4 regions of the Guptibacillus hwajinpoensis genome follow, and region 3 is predicted to be linked to each of the others. Evidence: riboswitches for the same ligand, from Rfam matches in the RefSeq annotation. Region 3 holds a riboswitch; each other region holds the start of a gene.
What was found. A riboswitch is a leader RNA that binds a small molecule or an ion and turns the genes downstream of it on or off. The one in region 3 is predicted to bind S-adenosylmethionine.

Region 1 (3,141 bases), 1.5 Mb from region 3:
ATTGTTCCGCTGAAACCCGTCAAGGTAAGCAAGATTACCAAGACCACCTGCTCCAACGACACCAGCCATTGCTGTGTAGCTTACAAGTGCAATTGCCGTAACCGTTATACCTGAAATGAGGGCTGGCATGGCTTCTGGAAGGAGCACCTTAAAAACAATCTCCCCATTTGAGGCCCCCATGGATTGAGAGGCTTCAATAACACCTTTGTCTACCTCTCTTAACGCAATTTCAACCATTCTTGCGTAGAACGGAGCCGCACCAGCAATCAGGGCTGGTAAAGCAGCATTTGCACCAAGCATCGTACCAATAATATATACCGATAGAGGAATGAGCAAGATGATTAGAATAATAAAGGGAATCGATCGAAACAGGTTAACAATTCCAGCTATTACGCTATTGATGTACTTATTTTCCCAGATGTTACCTCGTGCCGTTAAAAATAATAGTAGACCGAGTAAAATACCCAGAATAAATGTAGCAATTACAGAGATTGCCGTCATGTAGACTGTTTGAAGGGTTGCCTCCCACATATTCTCCCAATAAACGTTCGGAAATAAAGATTCAGCCATTCGTAATCACCTCCGCTTCGACTCCCTGGCTGCGTACATATCGAAGAGCTTCATCTATGACAGCCTGCTCACCCTTCAGGAAGACAGAAAGCTTTCCGTAAGGACCATCCTGAGTATGAGAAATTTTCCCTTGAATAATATTCACTTCGATCTCATACCTCCGAACCAATTCAGTCACGAGCGGTGAGCCTGTCTTTCCTTTCAGGAACGTAAACTGAACAAGTTCTCCAGCGGCATCCTCCGCCAGATGTGCAATCGATTCCTTCATTTCCTCTGGTTCACTTAGTTGATTTACGAAGTCTTTCGTAATGGGTTCCTGTGGATGATGAAACACTTCTAGTACTGATCCTTCTTCCACTACACGCCCACTCTCCATGACTGCAACTCGATGGCAGATCTTCCGAATGACGTGCATTTCATGTGTAATCAAAACGATAGTTAATCCCAGTTTTTGATTGATCTCAGTTAACAACTCTAGAATACTGTCGGTTGTCTTAGGATCAAGTGCTGAGGTTGCCTCGTCACAAAGGAGAACTTTTGGATTATTCGCAAGCGCCCTCGCAATCCCTACACGCTGCTTTTGTCCCCCACTCAATTGAGATGGGTAAGCATTCTCTCTTCCTTCTAACCCTACAAGTTTAATTAGTTCTTCTACTCGCTTACTGCGCTTTTCCTTTCCAACCCCTGAGATTTCAAGCGGGAAAGCAATGTTTTCGCGCACCGTGCGTGACCAGAGAATGTTAAAATGCTGAAAGATCATCCCTATATCTTGTCTAGCTGATCGAAGCTCTTTTTCTTTTAAAGATGACAAGTTATTTCCAGCTACTGTAACAGTACCTTCAGTTGGTCTCTCAAGAAGATTAAGCATTCGTATAAGTGTGCTCTTACCTGCACCACTGTATCCAATCACACCGAATATTTCGCCTTTTTTTATTGAAAGATTCACGTCCTTAACTGCCTCAACCTTTCCTGATTTAGCGAAGAACGTTTTCTTGATACTTTTTAGCTCAATCACATGTCTCACATCCTTTATACATTTACAGGTAGTAACCAGGCTAGATTGATTCCTATTGCCTATCATACCCCGGGTACGACTTAACAAATATGTTTCTATAAAAAATGCCTTCCTGCAGTGAGCAGAAAGGCATGTCATAAACGATGTCTTCCTCTCATTTCTCAAAGCATATGCTTTGCAGGAATTGGCACCTTTTCAAACAAGTTGTTCGACGGTTGCCGGGCTTCATAGGGCCAGTCCCTCCACCTCTCTGAATAAGAGATATAAAATTGAAATTACTTTACTCTGGTTAAGTGCTAAATTGAATTCTAGCATGGTACTTTATGAGTGTCAATTACTGAGCAAAAAGTCACAATAATCAAAAAATGTTCCAAAATGAAAACCATCAGCTAATTTTTCTGATGGTTTTTGCACGCTGTGCAAGGAGTTTATATGAGGGAAGCTTATCAATATCTGCGTTACCGCCACTAATAACTGATCCAATCTTCTCGCCATTAATTCTTCCTGATTTGAAAAGAACAGCAGCAAGTGAAGCAGCACCAGCACCTTCTACAAGGGTTTTATGTCTCTCGAGCATAAATAGAATGGCGGTTGCAATTTCCTCTTCTGACACAGTTAACATATCATCAACGAGATGATCAATAATCGGATACGTTAGTTTCCCGGGTTCTTTAACAGAAATGCCGTCTGCAATCGACTTTACCGATTGTAGCACTTTCGGCCCGGCACCTTTATAACGATTCCATGTAGCAGATGCTTCAGCTGCCTGAACTCCGATGATCTTAACGTGGGGGAAATATGATTTCATTGCGAGTGCCATACCAGCTAGTAGGCCACCGCCTCCTACCGGGACAAGAATCACGTCCAGATCGGGGCATTGCTGCATCATTTCAAGCGCTACTGTTCCCTGACCTGCCATAACGTCAGGATCGTCAAACGCATGGACGAAGGTGGCTCCACGCTCTTTCTGCTCGCACTGTGCCCCTGCAAAGGCTTCGTTGTAAGAATCCCCTTCGAGAACAATTTCTGCACCATAAGAGCGGGTAGCCTCGATTTTACTGATAGGTGTTTGTGCAGGCATAAATATTTTAGATTTGATCCCTCGTTCATTTGCAGCGAGGGCTACTCCCTGTGCATGATTTCCAGCAGAAGCTGCAACAATGCCACGAGCAGCTTCAAGGTCCGTGAGTCTTGATACTTTGTTGTAAGCACCTCGGAGCTTAAAGGATCCCGTGCGCTGCAGGTTCTCCATTTTCAAGAACACATCTTTATTTGTTCGATCATTTAATGTTTTAGACTGCTGAAGCGGTGTTCGATGGACCGCCTGGAGCAGATTCTCCATTGCACTTACAACGTCAACGCCATATTTCTCCTGATAATTCCCAAGATCATTCACTCTCCCACATATTGTTTTTCTTCATATTGACTGATTTTCTCTTCAAGTGACAGTGTACGAGATACTTCATCCCAACCGTTTAAGAGCATTTCTTTCCAGTAAGGATCGATTTCAAATGAAGCCGAAAGTCCATTTCCATCACTGACTTGCTGTTGCTCTA
Region 2 (3,141 bases), 780 kb from region 3:
TTTTATCGCAAATTCGGATTCGAAGTGCTTAGTAGTTGGAAAAAGCTCAAATTAAATAAGGAAGATTTTAACACGTTACCTCAAGTAGGCGGAAAAGTACGTAGAATTGCTCTTACAAATGTGTATGAAACACTTAATCCAGTGTACGAAGAATTTGCTCAACGCTTCAATGGCATGCTTGTGCGCACTGAAAGCTGGTGGAAGGAACGGGTTTATTCAGAAGGGTTTTTATTTGCTGGCTATACGAATGAAGAAGGGAATATAACTGGGTATGTGTATTATCAAGTGAAAGATCGTTCCCTTGAAGTGGAGGAATTTGTCTGTCTGGATGGGGAAGCGAGAAGAGGTCTATGGAACTATCTGTGTCAGCATGATTCCATGATTGAAGGTGGAACGATTCTAACGCACGAAGGAGATCCATTTCCTTTCATACTTTCGAATCCAAAAGTGAAAACAAATGTTGAGCCATATTTTATGGCACGAATTATCGACGTTGAAGCCTTTCTACAACTCTATCCATTCGAATTGAATGAGGGTGAATCTCTGTTTCTACATATTATTGATGAACAGGCTGAATGGAACAATGGTAGTTTTCAAATTCATTCTGACGGTGTAAAGATGTTTAAAGGGGATAATACTAATGCCTCCTGCAAGCATCCACCAAAACGTGGACTTCGCTGTAATATTAGTACACTCACGGCTATTCTGACTGGATACCAGAACCCTGCATTTCTATATGAAGCTGGTTTACTTCAAGGGCCTAAGAAGGACGTTGAGGTGTTGAAGGGGATTTTGTCGAAGAGAGAAACAAATTTTATGGATTTCTTTTAAATGGAGAAATTTAGACCATCGCAATGAGTGTTTAGGTATGAATTAGGTAACTTGCCAATGCAATCCATGGTTCGACATACAATTCATGTCTTCTTAATTACTATACAATGAATGAGTGAGATACCTGATTAAAATGGTCGTTCGCATTAATCTGGCAATACCTTGACAAATAGTTAATAAATTGATATTTTTGTTAAAATATAATTTCTTATCCAGAGAGGTGGAGGGACTGGCCCTTTGAAACCTCAGCAACAGGTCCATCGGATACTGTGCTAACTCCAGCGGGTGATAAACCTGATAGATGAGAGCCTTCGGTTTTATTTTGTCAGTAACGCACTCTTTTAGAGTGCGTTTTTTGGGTTTTCTGGATGGAAGAAAAGGAGTATGAAATGGAAGAGAAGCAGGAATTTCAAAGGAAAATGAAGTCACGACATGTCGTGATGCTATCGCTTGGTGGAGTTATTGGGACCGGTCTATTCTTAAGTTCTGGATACACGATCCAACAGGCTGGTCCAGTCGGCACGATTCTCTCCTATTTAGTAGGGGCGCTTGTTGTTTACCTTGTCATGCTATGTTTAGGGGAGCTTTCTGTACATATGCCAGAAACAGGCGCTTTCCATAGTTATGCAGCTAAGTACATCGGAGGAGGTACCGGGTATACGGTGGCGTGGTTATATTGGCTAACCTGGACAGTAGCTCTCGGTTCCGAATTTACTGCCGCCGGGATGCTGATGCAGCGGTGGTTTCCATTCATCAGTGTGTGGATGTGGAGTGGATTGTTCGCCGCATTAATCTTTGTGATTAATGTGCTTACCGTTAAATTTTTCGCAGAAACAGAATTCTGGTTCTCCCTCATTAAGGTATTAGCAATTATCCTCTTTATTATTTTAGGGGGAGCAGCAATTTTTGGTTTTATCCCGATGGAATCAGGTACACACACATCGGTTTTCTCCAATTTTACGAATGAAGGTATTTTTCCAAATGGTGCATTTGCCATAGTTATGACCATGTTAGCGGTGAATTTTGCTTTCTCTGGAACAGAATTAATCGGTATCGCAGCTGGAGAAACAGCAGATCCAGAAAAAACAATTCCGAAAGCTATTCGTACTACGGTGTTTCGATTAATTATTTTCTTTGTCGGTTCGATCTTCGTCTTATCAGCTCTTCTTCCAGCTTCAGATGCTGGCGTATTAGAAAGCCCGTTTGTGGCTGTTCTTGAACGGATTGGTGTTCCATTTGCAGCCGATATTATGAACTTCGTTATTTTAACAGCGATCTTATCTGCTGCAAATTCCGGGTTGTATGCTTCTTCAAGAATGCTCTGGTCGCTCGCAGATAAGCGAACGATATCACCGTTTTTCTCCAGGCTAAATAAACAGGGTGTCCCGCTAAATGCCGTGATGTTTAGTATGTTAGGCGGGGTGCTAGCTCTCTTATCTAGCGTGATTGCGCCAGATACAGTCTATGTTGTACTCGTTTCGATTTCGGGTCTTGCGGTGGTAGTGGTGTGGATGAGCATTTGTGCGTCACAATTTCTCTTTCGGAAACAATTTATAAGAGAAGGGTATTCGGTAAAAGACCTGGGATATCGGACTCCATTATATCCTCTCGTCCCTGTGCTTGCTTTTCTGCTCTGTCTCGCTTCGTTGATCGGGATCGCTTTTGACCCTACACAGAGAATTGCCCTGTATTGTGGCTTTCCTTTTATTGCTTTTTGTTATGGGAGCTATTATCTAACTAAATCTATGAAGAGAAAGGGAGTCAATTATGTTACTGAAAAACGATCCTATTGAAGGCATTTTGCGTGATTACTCGATTATGATATTAGATGGTGCGCTTGCAACAGAGCTGGAACATTATGGATGTGATTTAAATGATCCTCTCTGGTCAGCACGGGTATTACTTGAGAACCCTGAATTAATCTATCAAGTTCATCTAGATTATTTCCATGCTGGAGCGGACTGTGCAATAACCGCTAGCTACCAGGCAACAATAGATGGGCTTAAAGCACGTGGTTTAAACGAGCAGGAATCGATCGAGTTAATTAAGAAAACAGTAGTGCTAGCAAGAAAAGCGCGTGATGATTTCTGGGAGCAGAATGAGCAATTGACCAGGCCTAAACCTCTTGTTGCTGCATCAGTAGGACCTTATGGAGCATTTCTTTCAGACGGCTCAGAGTATAGAGGGGATTATGGCGTTTCTGACGATACATTAGCTCATTTTCACCGTTCAAGAATAAAAGCATTAATTGACGCAGGAGCTGATCTGTTAGCATTTGAAACAATTCCCTCTCTTCAAGAAGCAAACGTA
Region 3 (3,141 bases):
GCCTTGCTCCTTGAAGAACTGGCCTGGTTTCAGTAGCAATGGCAGAGATGGAAAGTCCTTTTTCTTTGGCGAGATGAAGAGGGGCAAGTGCTGTTCCGTATTTAGTGGTTGCGATACCACCTGCATTGCAGTGAGTGAGAATTGTGTCTCCGTCTTTCAAGAGCTTAAGGCCATGCTCACCGATGCGCTGGCAAATTAACTCATCCTCCCGATGGATCGTAACTGCTTCATTTCGGATAGCTTCTTTCATTTTCACGACTGATGTTTCAGTGAGTCCGGCTCGTAATACCCGATCAATGGCCCAGAAAAGGTTCACAGCGGTAGGACGAGCTGAAGCAAGGTAATTTCGCTGCTTCGTTAATTCGGTTTTAAAGGTTGAAGGTGATTCGGATTGAAACTGCTGACTCCAGAGAACTAGACCGTATGCAGCTGCAATTCCAATAGCAGGAGCGCCACGAACGGCAAGTGCTGCAATGCTGTTCCAGACATCTTCAATCGCTGCTTGTTTAATAAACACTTCTGTATGTGGCAGCTGGCGCTGATCGAGTAGTAAAAGGTGATCGCCTTTCCATTCGATCGGTGAGACGTTCGTCATTTATAACTCCCCCTTGATGAACGTGATGTAATCTTGAATAGATGTAATGTCGTTTCTTCTCAGAACAAGCTGCTTACCAAGTCGAAGTGCCTGCTTTTCAACAGATAGCTTTACGCCGATATCCTTAATGCGATCAATATCTTCAACGTGTGCCAGTCCAATTGTTCTACGAATGATTTTACAGCCAGCAAACCCGACACTATCAACAAGAATCGATTGAAGCAGCCCATCGAGGTAGTGCTCAGAATAGCGATTCTCAGAAACAAGATGTACACTCCAGAGATCGCGGAAAGTTGATTCGAAGGTGCTCCAGACTTCATCGATGACATTGAAAAGGAACGCTTCATACTTGTCTTTTTCCTCCTCAGTTCTGTGTCCTTTCTGAGAGAGAATACTGAGTGCAATGTTCGCAATAAATGCTCCCACATCAAATCCAGCTGGACCATAGAACGCAAATTCAGGATCAATAACTTTTGTCGAGCTCTCTGTGACAAAGATGCTTCCGGTATGCAGATCACCGTGGAGAAGTGCTTCGCCTTTTGTTAGAAAAGCATGTTTAAGCGCAGCAATTTCTTTCAAAAGCACATCGTCGTTCCAGAGGGCTTCTACATCTGTTCTTATCGGTTCAGAAAAACTGTTGCTCTCAGCATTATAAAATGGATCTGTAAAAACGAGAGTTTCAGTAATCCCACATAAATCAGGATTGATAAATTTTTTAGCAAGCTCTTTCTTACGGGCTGGACCAAGACCGTAGTCTGAGGTGAAGAAGAGTGTATGTGCAAGATATGTACCAACGTCTCTCGCAAGCTTTGGATAGACCTGTCCGTCAATTAGTCCTTTTCTGAGGATGGTATGGCTGGATAAATCCTGCATAACGGTTGCAGCCTTTTCGGTGTCATGCAAGTAGACAACAGGAGCAAGTTCAGGAACAAGCGAGTAAGCTTGCTTAAGTGCTTCACTTTCGATGCGAGAACGATCAAGCGTAAGCGGCCAGGATTCACCAACGACCTTTGCGTATGGCAATGCCTGTTTCACAATCCAGGCATCACCTGTTTTCCGCTTCTGGACATGAAAAACATAATTTAAATTTCCATCCCCAATCTCCTTTACATTGACAGTGGTCGAGCCATCTAGTATACCGTGCTGTTCCAAAAAGTGAACGACCGATTCCTCCGTAAAAGGCGTATATCCTGTCGTACTACTTGTCATTGTAAATCCCCCTCAAATAAATGAATTCTTAGTATCTATTAAGCAATAAAAAAAGCCTCTTTCCGAAGAAAGAGGCTAGAAGACATAGAAGCTTCGTAGCTCTTATCTTCCAGAACAAAAATCATTCTGTTGGAAGTAGCACCGTGCCATTCAGATCAGTAAAGCGAATTGATCAAAATAGAAGGTCGGTTGCTGGGCGTCATAGGGCCAAATCCCTCAGCCTGCTCTTGATAAGAGAAAGTTATGAATTTTATAATTTTTTGTGCTTGAGATGTATCTTACAGAGAATTCCCAAGGGTTGTCAACATTATTTCGAAAATTCGTTATAAATATCCGGGCGGCGATCTTCAAATACGGGAATTCGAGTCCGAATTGAAGATATTTCTTTTTCATCAATCGATCCCACTAAAATGGTTTCTTCCGTTCCTCCTTCAGCTAGTACAGTTCCCCATGGATCGATGATGAGGGAATGACCGCCAAATACATTGTCTGGATCTGAACCAACTCGATTACAGGCGATAACGTAACACTGATTTTCAATGGCACGGCTAATTAACAGCGCGCGCCAGTGGTCTGTTCGCTGTTCTGGCCATTCTGCAGGAACGAATAGAACCTGCGCACCTTCAACGGCATGAAGGTGAAGCCACTCTGGAAAGCGAATATCATAACAGATGAATCCAGCACATGGAAGGTTTTCAAGTGTGAAGTGACTTTTCGTATTTCCTGAAACAAGATACTTTTCTTCGTTCATCAGTCTAAAAAGGTGAGCTTTACTATATTCGTGCACAAGCTGACCATCTCGATCAAAGACAAGCATCGTATTGGTAACCTCTTTCTCATGACGTTTTGCGATAGAGCCACCAACAATACTAACGGAATGTTTGTTTGCGAGATTCGAAAGAAATTTAATTGATTTCGTTGCGTCAACGTCGCCAATTTCATCAAGTCTTGATAAATCGTAGCCAGTAGACCATAATTCAGGCAACACGATAATATCTGGCTGTTGACTCGCAGCTTCAGAAACGAGCTGTTCAACCTTCTCGAAATTCTTTTCAGGATCACCAAAAGCAATATCAAATTGCAACAGGGTAAGCTTTTTCATTGAATCTTCCTCCTCAAGCTTTTAGAAAATTTACTTTACATGATTGTGTATCCAAGATAACATAACTTACTAGAATTTCACGAAAATTTTAACAGGATGTGATTGACTTTGAAACACTTTGAACCATCAGAAGCACTTAAGCGGCTACCAGAACAATTTTTTGCAAAGCTTGCCGGGAAGGTAAATCATTATGTTGAAGCGGGGTATGACATTATTAACCTTGGTCAGGGGAACC
Region 4 (3,141 bases), 1.7 Mb from region 3:
TTGAGACGAAAGAGATGGAAGAAATTCATCGTTTCTTGACGACCGTCCCGGCACAGGATGAAGATTTGGAGGCGAGTTTAAATATACCGGTTACCAAAAGCCTTCATCTTCTTGATTCTATTGATACGAGTGAGCTTTTTACGGTAGAGGATTCTTTTCGACAGTTCTTAGATCAACTCCTTCATCCGGGAAAATTGGATTTTGAGGTGCCAGAGAAGTTAGATCACATCCTGCGTGACTATCAAAAACGCGGATACAAATGGATGAAAACACTAGCTAGCTATGGATTCAGTGGCGTTCTAGCTGATGATATGGGACTTGGTAAAACACTGCAAAGCATCACTTATATTGTATCCGAGCTATCAATCATTCGAGAACGTAAGCTCCCTGTTATCATCGTTTGCCCGTCATCTCTCACCTATAATTGGCTGCATGAAATAAGGAAATTTGCTCCTGATATCCGAGCGGTTGTCATAGACGGAAATCAATCGAATCGAGAAAAGATACAAAAGAATAGCGCAGAAATGGACGTCGTCATCACATCCTATCCGCTACTTCGGAGAGACATTAAATGGTATGAGAATCAATCGTTTCACACGGTGTTTTTTGATGAGGCTCAGGCGTTCAAGAATCCAACGACACAGACTGCTAGAACGGTTAAAAGGATCGAGGCAAATCACCGTTTCGGACTGACAGGGACACCCGTGGAAAATTCAATTGAAGAGCTCTGGTCAATCTATCATGTCATTTTTCCACAGCTATTCCAGGGGTTGAAAGATTATAGCTATCTTACAAGGAAAACCATTGCTCGAAGGGTTCGACCCTTTTTACTTCGTAGAATGAAAGAAGATGTACTTGCGGAGTTACCTAAAAAAATGGAGTCCCTTGAGTTAACCGAGCTTTTACCTGAACAAAAGAAGCTCTATGCAGCCTATTTAGCAAAGCTACGAACGGATACACTGAAGCACCTCGACAGGGATACCATTCGAAAAAATCGGATAAAAATATTAGCAGGTTTGACGCGGTTGCGACAAATTTGTTGTCACCCTGCTCTATTTGTAGAAGGATACAAGGGAAGCTCAGCAAAATATGAGCAGCTGCTTCAAATCATTGAGGAATCAAGACTGTCTGGTAGAAGAGTTTTGATCTTCTCCCAATTTACTAAAATGCTTAAGCACATAGGTAGAGAGCTGACAGTCCGAGGTCAAACCTATTTCTATCTAGATGGAGAAACGCCTGCCGAGGAGCGAGTACAAACCTGTAATCGATTTAACGAGGGTGAGCGTGATCTGTTTCTTATTTCCTTAAAAGCAGGGGGGACTGGCCTTAACTTAACAGGTGCAGATACGGTGATCTTATATGATCTCTGGTGGAATCCTGCAGTCGAAGAGCAAGCAGCAGATCGAACGCACCGCATTGGTCAAGAGAAGGTTGTAAAGGTAATTAAGTTAGTAGCTCAAGGCACAATTGAAGAGAAGATGAATGAGCTTCAAGAGAAAAAGAGAGAGCTCATTGCAGACATTATTGATTCAGAAGAAAAAGCTTCAGCAACATTAACGGAAGAGGATATTCGTGAGATATTAATGGAATGACAGAAGGTGTATTTTTTCATAATCGAAACATACAATGCGGACCGTAGAAAAACAAATATTCTTATTCTCTTGAATTTTTACATTACTCCTGTATACTAATTATTTAACAAAACAATTTAATAGATAACTTTCTTATCAAGAAAGGTGGAGGGACTGGCCCGTTGAAACCTTAGCAGCAGACTTTTAAAGTACTGTGCTAATTCCAGAAGCATTGGCTTGAAGATAAGAAGAGAAATTTGTTATACAAAAATAACCCTCTTCTTATTAGAAGGGGGTTTTGTTTTTGTAAACCAAATCTAAATATTCATGCAGAAAATAACAATAAAGTTTAAAGAAAGAAGGAATTTAGATTGACGAAATCAGTAGAACAAAGAGTATCAAAAGCTCCATTTAAAGGAGACCATGTAGGGAGTTTTTTACGGCCGGAACGTTTGAAGCAGGCACGCTTACAGAAGGCAAAGGGTGAAATTACGGACCAGGAATTGCGGGAAATCGAAGACGAAGAAATTGTTAAATTAGTGGAAAAGCAAAAAGCAGTCGGGCTTAAAGCAGTAACGGACGGTGACTTCCGACGTAGTTGGTGGCATTTTGACTTCCTTGAAGGTTTGGATGGTGTGGAAGGTTTTGAAACCGAAAAAGGTCTCCAATTCGATGGTGTTGTGACAAAAGCGCATGGTATTAAAGTAACCGATAAAGTTGGATTCAGCGATCATTACATGATTGAGCATTTTAAATTCCTTAAAAGTATTGCAGGGGATGCGGTTGCGAAATTCACAATTCCAAGCCCTAATATGCTTTTCTTTAGAGGAGAGATCGATAAGGGGCTTTACGATAGTGACGAAGCATTTATAGACGACTTGATTGTTGCTTACCAGGGGGTCATTCAGGCGCTATACAATGAAGGATGCCGTTACCTGCAAATTGATGATACATCATGGGCTACTTTCTTTTCCGAGGAAGGAAGAGCATCAATTGAAGCGAAAGGAAAGAACCCCGAAAAGGTTGCAAAGTTGTGTGCCCGGGCGATCAACAAATCAATAGCCAATAGACCTGACGATATGCTCGTAACCATGCATATTTGCCGTGGGAACTTTAAGTCGACCTTTATGACGAGTGGCAGTTATGAAGAAATTTCCGAAACCATCTTCGGTGGTTTGAATGTCGATGGGCTTTTCCTTGAGTTTGATGATGAGCGTTCTGGTGGTTTTGAACCGCTCCGCCATGTCTACCGCTCGGACCTATCAATTGTTTTAGGTTTGATCACTTCGAAATTTGGTGAATTAGAGGACCCGGAAAAAGTGAAAGCACGAATTGCAGAAGCTTCAAGATATGTGCCGTTAGATCAGCTTTGTTTAAGTCCGCAATGCGGTTTTGCTTCCACAGAAGAAGGTAACTTACTGACTGAAGACCAACAATGGGAAAAAGTATGTCATGTATTGGATATTGCCAAAGAAGTTTGGAAGTAATTTATTCACATTAACATGTATATAACGTCTAGAAAATAGACACATAATCATTGAAATCAGGGGGCAATCCTCCTGATTTTTTA

Region 1: another riboswitch for S-adenosylmethionine. It lies ahead of ABFG93_RS15640 (methionine ABC transporter ATP-binding protein); the one in region 3 lies ahead of mtnK (S-methyl-5-thioribose kinase).
Region 2: another riboswitch for S-adenosylmethionine. It lies ahead of mmuP (S-methylmethionine permease); the one in region 3 lies ahead of mtnK (S-methyl-5-thioribose kinase).
Region 4: another riboswitch for S-adenosylmethionine. It lies ahead of ABFG93_RS16580 (5-methyltetrahydropteroyltriglutamate--homocysteine S-methyltransferase); the one in region 3 lies ahead of mtnK (S-methyl-5-thioribose kinase).

The regions. Positions count from the first base shown of each region.
Region 1 is NZ_CP156674.1:3,019,984-3,023,124, reverse strand. It holds gene ABFG93_RS15645 (methionine ABC transporter permease) at 1-570, opposite strand, end outside; gene ABFG93_RS15640 (methionine ABC transporter ATP-binding protein) at 563-1,585, opposite strand; SAM riboswitch class I at 1,737-1,846, opposite strand; gene ilvA (threonine ammonia-lyase) at 1,971-2,981, opposite strand; gene leuD (3-isopropylmalate dehydratase small subunit) at 2,978-3,141, opposite strand, start outside.
Region 2 is NZ_CP156674.1:2,302,865-2,306,005, forward strand. It holds gene ABFG93_RS12080 (GNAT family N-acetyltransferase) at 1-831, shown strand, start outside; SAM riboswitch class I at 1,037-1,139, shown strand; gene mmuP (S-methylmethionine permease) at 1,221-2,624, shown strand; gene mmuM (homocysteine S-methyltransferase) at 2,599-3,141, shown strand, end outside.
Region 3 is NZ_CP156674.1:1,518,252-1,521,392, reverse strand. It holds gene mtnA (S-methyl-5-thioribose-1-phosphate isomerase) at 1-595, opposite strand, end outside; gene mtnK (S-methyl-5-thioribose kinase) at 596-1,804, opposite strand; SAM riboswitch class I at 1,904-2,041, opposite strand; gene ABFG93_RS07720 (carbon-nitrogen family hydrolase) at 2,112-2,906, opposite strand; gene ABFG93_RS07715 (pyridoxal phosphate-dependent aminotransferase) at 3,015-3,141, shown strand, end outside.
Region 4 is NZ_CP156674.1:3,210,373-3,213,513, forward strand. It holds gene ABFG93_RS16575 (SNF2 helicase associated domain-containing protein) at 1-1,592, shown strand, start outside; SAM riboswitch class I at 1,722-1,821, shown strand; gene ABFG93_RS16580 (5-methyltetrahydropteroyltriglutamate--homocysteine S-methyltransferase) at 1,943-3,058, shown strand.